2 regions of the Pseudoalteromonas sp. C8 genome follow, and region 2 is predicted to be linked to the other one. Evidence: riboswitches for the same ligand, from Rfam matches in the RefSeq annotation. Region 2 holds a riboswitch; the other holds the start of a gene.
What was found. A riboswitch is a leader RNA that binds a small molecule or an ion and turns the genes downstream of it on or off. The one in region 2 is predicted to bind lysine.
Positions count from the first base shown of each region.

Region 1: another riboswitch for lysine. It lies ahead of lysC (lysine-sensitive aspartokinase 3); the one in region 2 lies ahead of dapA (4-hydroxy-tetrahydrodipicolinate synthase).

Region 1 is NZ_WTKT01000003.1:232,143-235,558, forward strand. It holds gene GQR39_RS04710 (4'-phosphopantetheinyl transferase superfamily protein) at 1-479, shown strand, start outside; gene lysC (lysine-sensitive aspartokinase 3) at 565-1,968, opposite strand; lysine riboswitch at 2,044-2,216, opposite strand; gene nhaD (sodium:proton antiporter NhaD) at 2,318-3,416, opposite strand, start outside.
Region 2 is NZ_WTKT01000011.1:52,611-56,026, forward strand. It holds gene GQR39_RS12110 (PLP-dependent decarboxylase) at 1-443, opposite strand, end outside; gene GQR39_RS12115 (2,3,4,5-tetrahydropyridine-2,6-dicarboxylate N-succinyltransferase) at 443-1,183, opposite strand; gene dapA (4-hydroxy-tetrahydrodipicolinate synthase) at 1,199-2,083, opposite strand; lysine riboswitch at 2,274-2,474, opposite strand; gene GQR39_RS12125 (DNA-3-methyladenine glycosylase I) at 2,665-3,360, shown strand; gene GQR39_RS12130 (protein adenylyltransferase SelO family protein) at 3,372-3,416, shown strand, end outside.

The sequences.
Region 1 (3,416 bases), on a different contig from region 2:
CCGAATTTGACGAAGCAAGCTCAAAGCTGCAAATACACGTAAGTGGTGATGTTATTAATACCTGTATTTCGCACTCGCATGGTTTAGTTGGGGTCGCGCTAAATTTTGATAAAAGTGAATTTGGGTTTGATATTGAAAAAGTAAGCCTAAAGCGCCCATTTGAAAAGCTTGCTAAGCATTTTTATCATAATGATGAAATTTCACTTATCACCAAGCCTACTACTACCCAAGCCCAAGCAGATACGTTTTTTAGAATTTGGACATTAAAAGAGTCACTTGCTAAAGCCACCAGCCGCCCTATTGCAAAATTACTTAGCCCCAATGTGTTTGACGAATTACATAGTGCAAAGCTGAGTGCTTGCAGTAATAGCATTACTGTAGCTGATAGCAGTGACAACAATGTTTGTTTTGATGTGAGTGTGGTGCATAAAAAAAGCATCGACTGGCGATGCTTTTTATTAAATGATTTTGTTAAGTAATTTTGTTAAGTAATTTTGTTAAGTAACTTTATTTGTTGATTTTACTAGGTAACTTTACTAGGTGATTTTCCTGAATAACGGTTACTTACGCAGCAAAATCGTTTTCTAATAAACGGCTATGAATAGACTGTACTACGTTATCTGACTCAGTTTGCTCTACTAAAAAGCATAGGTTGTGCTTACTAGCACCATGGCAAATTAATCGTATGTTAAAGTCTTTTAATACACTCATTAAGTTCATTTCGTGTTGGCGTAATTGAATCTCAGAGCCAATAAGTGCCACCAATGTTAGGTTGTTTTCTACCGAAACATGGCAAAACTCTGCAAGCTTATCTAGGCATTCTTGATCAAGCTCTGGGCGCGAGGCGTTTTGCGCGTTATCAAGGGTTATAGCTACGCTGATTTCTGATGTGGTTACCAAATCTACCGATATATTGTATTCACTTAATAGTGTAAATACGCGTGCTAAAAAGCCGCTTGCTAGTAGCATTTCTGGGCTTTTAAGCGTAAGCAATATTTGGTTTTTACGTTGCGTTACTGCGCGTATACCTGGTTGCTGCGATTTTTCGCGCTCAATCCATGTACCGCCACGCTCTGGCTCGCGGCTAGAGCCTACAAATACATTAATGTGGCTACGGCTTGCTGGTAAAATAGTTGCTGGGTGCAATACTTTTGCGCCAAAGGTTGCCATTTCAGCGGCTTCGTCAAAACTTAAACGTGCAATAGGCGTCGCTTTTGCGCACAAACGCGGGTCGGTGCTAAAAATACCCACTACGTCGGTCCAAATATGCACGCTTTTAGCGTTAATTGCTTCAGCTAAAAGTGCAGCGCTATAGTCAGAACCACCACGTCCAAGCGTTGTTGTTTGGCCGTATTCGTCACTGCCAATAAAGCCCTGAGTAACAATTACTTGCTCATCTAATAACGGGATTAAGAATTCTTTAGCAGCTTGCGCTGTGGCCGCAACATTAGGCGTTGCTTTACCAAATTGGCTGTCGGTTTTAAGCACCTTGCGCACATCAAAGCGATCGGCATTTAAACCTTGTAAACGCAGCACCTGAGCAAACAAATACGACGATAAACGCTCACCAAAGCTAAGTAGCTCGTCGTGTTGCTGATCGGTAGTTAGTGACTCTTGAGCCAATGTTTGAAATGCTTTTAGGGTTTCGTTAAAGCCAACCGCTAAATCGGCATCAAGCGATAACTCATCTAAAATAGTTTGTTGAATAGCAAGCACGCCGTTTATGTGTTCTTGGCGCTCACTTGGGGTAATACTTGATTTACACAGTGCAACTAAATGGTTAGTTACGCCAGCACTGGCGCTCACGGCAACAATACGTACGCTTTTATCTGCAACAATAATTTCGCTACAGCGACTCATCGCTTCAAAATTTGCAACACTGGTTCCGCCAAATTTGGCAACGATGTAATCTGATTTTGCGCTTAACTCTGTTTGTGGCACTGTTTGTGGCGCTGATTGGGTAGTCATTTAGTCTCCTTTCGCGGTATCCAAACCGCAATAAAACAAGAAGAACTTGGCAAAGGAATGCTTGAAGATAAGTCCACTGCCAGAAGCTCTCCACCTATATTGGTGACAGTTTTGAGGATTCAGCCCCATAAACCGAAAAATAATGACGACGTACCATTATTTTCCTCGGCGAGTACTTCCCTCCTTAATGATCATCGGCTTTCGTCGCCTAACATTAAGTACCTAAGTATCGCACCTCTTCTGAATGCTTTATTAACCAGTAGCTAATAAAACAAAACCCCACTAAGTAGCGGGGCTTTGAAAGTTATCGTTTAGACGTCTAGCTGTCAAGCATTTAATAATCTATGAGTTAAATAAAACTGCCCATGTAATACGAGCCCGCATATCCTACGGTGTAACAAATTAATAAATGCAGCGATAAACGCAAGTAGCTCATAAAGGTAAGCGCTTTAACTTTGCTCATGGCAATAATGCCCGCAGCCGAACCAATAATAAGCATTGAACCGCCCACGCCCGTTGCATACGTAAACGACAACCAGTGTTGTTGGCTCATTACTATATCGGCTTTTAATAAAGCAGCAGTAAGCGGTACGTTATCGACCCCTGCTGATAATATGCCCATTAAGTAGTTTGCGTACTCAGGTGCCATTACCGTGTATAGGTCGGTAAATTTACTCAACATACCAATTTCTTTAAGCGCGCCTACAAGTAAAAGTACACCTACAAAAAACAATAATGTGTCGTATTCTATATCGCGAACAAAATCGATTATGTCTTTGTTTATGTCTTTTTTGCGCATTAAAAATTGCGCTACTAAAAACATCACTGATAAACCAAACAAGAAAGTTAATAAAGGCGGTACGCTGTAAACTACACTCAGCATAAGTGTGCTCACTACGGTAGATAAGAATATAACAGCAATGGTAATGTCGGTTTTTTCAATGCGGGTTTTACCTGCACCAGCAAACTCAACACGCCCTTTCATACCGATAGACAGTAACGCGGCTAGCAGCATAACGCTTGCAAGTGCTGGCGCTATAAGTAGTAATAAATGAGCAATGGTTACTTTGCCATCTAAAAATATCATCAGTGTGGTTACGTCACCGGTTATTAGCGAGACCCCACCTGAGTTAACACCAAACACAATAAGCGTGGCGTATTTAATGAGCTTTTTAGGTTCAAGTTTTAACGACATAACAACCGCGAGCGATATAAGCGTCGCTGTTACGTTGTCTGAAATCGACGAAAACAAAAATGCAAAACCACCCACCAAAAACATGAGCTTTTTTTCGCTAATACTTTTTGGCATAACACGGTGAACAATATTTTCTATAAACCCCTTTGAATTTAAATACGCTACAAAGGTCATTGCAGCCATTAAAAATAGCCATAGAGAGGCAATTTCTAAAATATTTTCATTTAAAAGGTGTTGAATCGTATCGGGGCTT
Region 2 (3,416 bases):
CCCTCAGGCCAGCGTAATTGCACTCGCAGTAATACTTGTAACTGCGTATTTTGTAGTTGCGCTTGTTGGTTTAACCAACGTACTTGATTGAGGCTTTCGGCTACGAATATACGTACTCCGCGCTCAATAAAGTGTTTAATTTGTTTAGGGCTTTTTGCAGGCCCTGTGTTGAGCACGCGCTGTGAGCTAATACCTTGTGCTAGCACTTGCTCAAGCTCACCTTTACTTGCTACGTCAAAATTAAAGCCAGCACTGTCTAAGCTTTGAATAATTTTAGACAGTGGATTTGCTTTTACCGCGTACCACAGTTTTACATCGGTTTGCGCAACTAAACGTGCAAGATGCGTGTTTAGTTGATCTAGGTCGTAAACAAAAAAAGGTGTATCAAGTTGTTGTGTAATTGTATTTACAGCGGTTTTGATAGGCGTGCTCAAAAAGCTCATTATCGTAAAACCTCTTCAAGCAATAACGATGCATCGCTTTTCTCGTCGCGGTATTTAACAATTAACGCACACGACATGCTTAAGCCTTGCTCGCGCGCCCACTCGTTTGACGCAGGGCGAGAGCCTGGTATTACAATCGCGTATTCTGGGATTGGCTCGCCTTTATCTAGTTGGCGCTCGTTTACGCAGTCGTATACCGGAATAGTCGCCGATAAACGCACGCCTGGGGCAAGTACTGCACCTTTTTTAATGACTACACCTTCAACAATAATACAGCCAGCGCCAATAAAGGCGTCGTCTTCTACAACTACTGGGCTTGCACCAATTGGCTCAAGTACACCACCAAGCTGCACTGCAGCACTTAAATGTACGTTTTTACCTACTTGTGCACACGAGCCAACTAATGCGTGGCTATCTACCATTGTGCCTTCGTCGATGTATGCACCAATGTTTACATACGCTGGTGGCATAATAATCGTGCCTTTAGCAACATAAGCACCACGGCGAACACTAGAGCCACCCGGCACCATACGTACGCCATCGTCAGTACTAAATTCTTGCGGAGCTAAGTTATGTTTATCAACAAAACCACCTGCAAACTCAGTATTAGTGCCATTTTTGAAGGCATCCAAAATGCCTTGTTTTACTTCTACGTTAGCTTGCCATTGGCCGCTTTCGTTTTGTGATGCTGCGCGTACTGCGCCCGATTCTAAATTATTTAATAGTTCTAACCAGCTCATTATAAAAACCTGTATTTAATGCCAAGATAAAATGGTGTTGTTTGCAGTTGTGATGCAATCGGTTTGAGTTAACTCAAGGTGTGTTAAAGGTGGACGAAGTTGCGGGCTGCTTAAGCGACCTTGCAAATGCATCAATACCTTTACGGGAATAGGGTTTGCAACAGCAAATAGGCTATTAATAGCGCTTGACCACTGGGCAAATAAATTAGGGTGTTGACCACTTAAGCTGCGTTTAACAAACTCGTGAGTTTGTGCGGGCCATGCATTTGCAGCTACCGACACTAAACCTTTTGCGCCAGCTTGAGCAAAATAAGGCATTAGCGCATCGTCGCCACTAAAAATAGCTAAATTAGGCGCAGCTTGGCGATAAGCTTCAAACTGAGCAATGCTGCCGCTCGCTTCTTTTAACGCCCATAAATTTTTATTATTTTGTAAGTTTTGAATTGTTGCCGTTGGAATGCTAACAGCACTTCGACCCGGTACGTTATAAAGCATACACGGGTGAACACTTGCATTAAGTAGGCTTTCAAACCAATGAGTTTGACCTATAGCGCCAGGCTTTGTATAAAGCGGTGAGCCAAGTAAAAAGCTATGAATTGGGAGTGTATTACAGTAGTTAACCCACTCAATTTGTTGCTTTAGGTTACTACCGCCCACAGCAACCATGAGTGGTACTGCTGGTTTTAGCTGGCATACGTGTTCAACAATGGCTTGTTGCTCTTTTAGCGTTAGTGCTAAACCTTCGCCCGTACTGCCAAGTAGTAAAATACCGTTATGTGCCGCTTCTTGCTCGCTAACCAGTTTAGTTAACGTGTTGTAGTCAACATCGCCGTGTTGATCAAATGGCGTTACGAGCGCGGTCCACAATGAGTAGTCGTTTAAATTGAAGTTGTTGATCATCTCTCACGAACTTATAATTTGTACCAACTTTATTAAAAACGTGATCATTTTAGCGATAACTAATTTAATGCAATTGGTATTATTCGAAGAGTTAAAAAGCTTTATGGAAGGAGCCGCATTAACGTCGTTCGAACTAATAATTCGAAGAGCGAATGGGCTTAAAATAATAGGGCGCACGGCCTTAATATTTAAGACCAGAAGCTCTCCACCAAACTAATAAGCTGCTTTTTATAAGCAGCTATTGGTGACAGTCGCTAGGGTTCAACCTAGTCGCCCGAAATAAACACCTCGCAAAAGTGGTTACTTCTCGGCGTTAATTCCCCTCACGTATGCTCACTGGAGTTTGCGCTCCTAACATACGCTACCTGAATAACGCACCTCTTCTAGCCCTTTGCACCTGTTTGTAGAGTAAAACTTACAAACCTGTGCATTTAAATAGGGTAATTACGGCGATTAAAGCATTTTAGCCATCTGGGTGTCAAGCTACTAAATACAGATTAATTCATCGAAAAGAGGGGTGGTTACGTATTGGGTGCTTTTCTCGTACACTAGACCCATAGTAGAAGTAAGGTATTAATCAGATGGAAAAATTTAGCGATATTTATAAGCGAGCGGTAGAGCGAAAAGGCTCTGAAAAAATGCTTAAGTTATTACTCGCAAAACCGCTATCTAAAAAACAACTAAGCACGTTAAGTGACGACGATTGGCTTGAGGAATTTACTCGAAAAGTATTTCAAAGTGGCTTTTATTGGTCAGTCATTAATAATAAGTGGCCAGGCTTTAGAGAGGTTTTTTGGGATTTTAGCGTTGATAAGTTATTAATGATGCCACCTGATATGCTGGAACAAAAAGCAACGGATGAGCGAATTGTTCGTAACTATAAAAAAGTAAAAACAATTACCGAAAATGCTTACATGATCCACGAAATAGCAGAGGAACATGGCAGTTTTAGTCAGTTTATCGCTAATTGGCCAACAGACGATATTATTGGTTTATGGGCGTATTTAAAAAAGCATGGTGCGCGTTTAGGCGGAAATACAGGGCCTTATGCACTGCGAGCACTTGGTAAAGATACTTTTTTACTATCACGCGATGTAGAGAATTATTTGCGTGCCCATAAAATTATAGACGGCGGCTTACAAACTAAAAAATCACTGAGTGCAGCCCAAGCCTTTTTTAACGAAATGCAAAAGCAAAGTGGCTTAAGTATGCAAGAGTTGAGCTTAATTGTGGCCTATGGCGTAGGTGACAACCGTGTTGGTATAAGTCAGCAATAATAGGAATTACCATGAAATTAGTGCCAAGATACACAGACATTACGGAAAACTTTGCG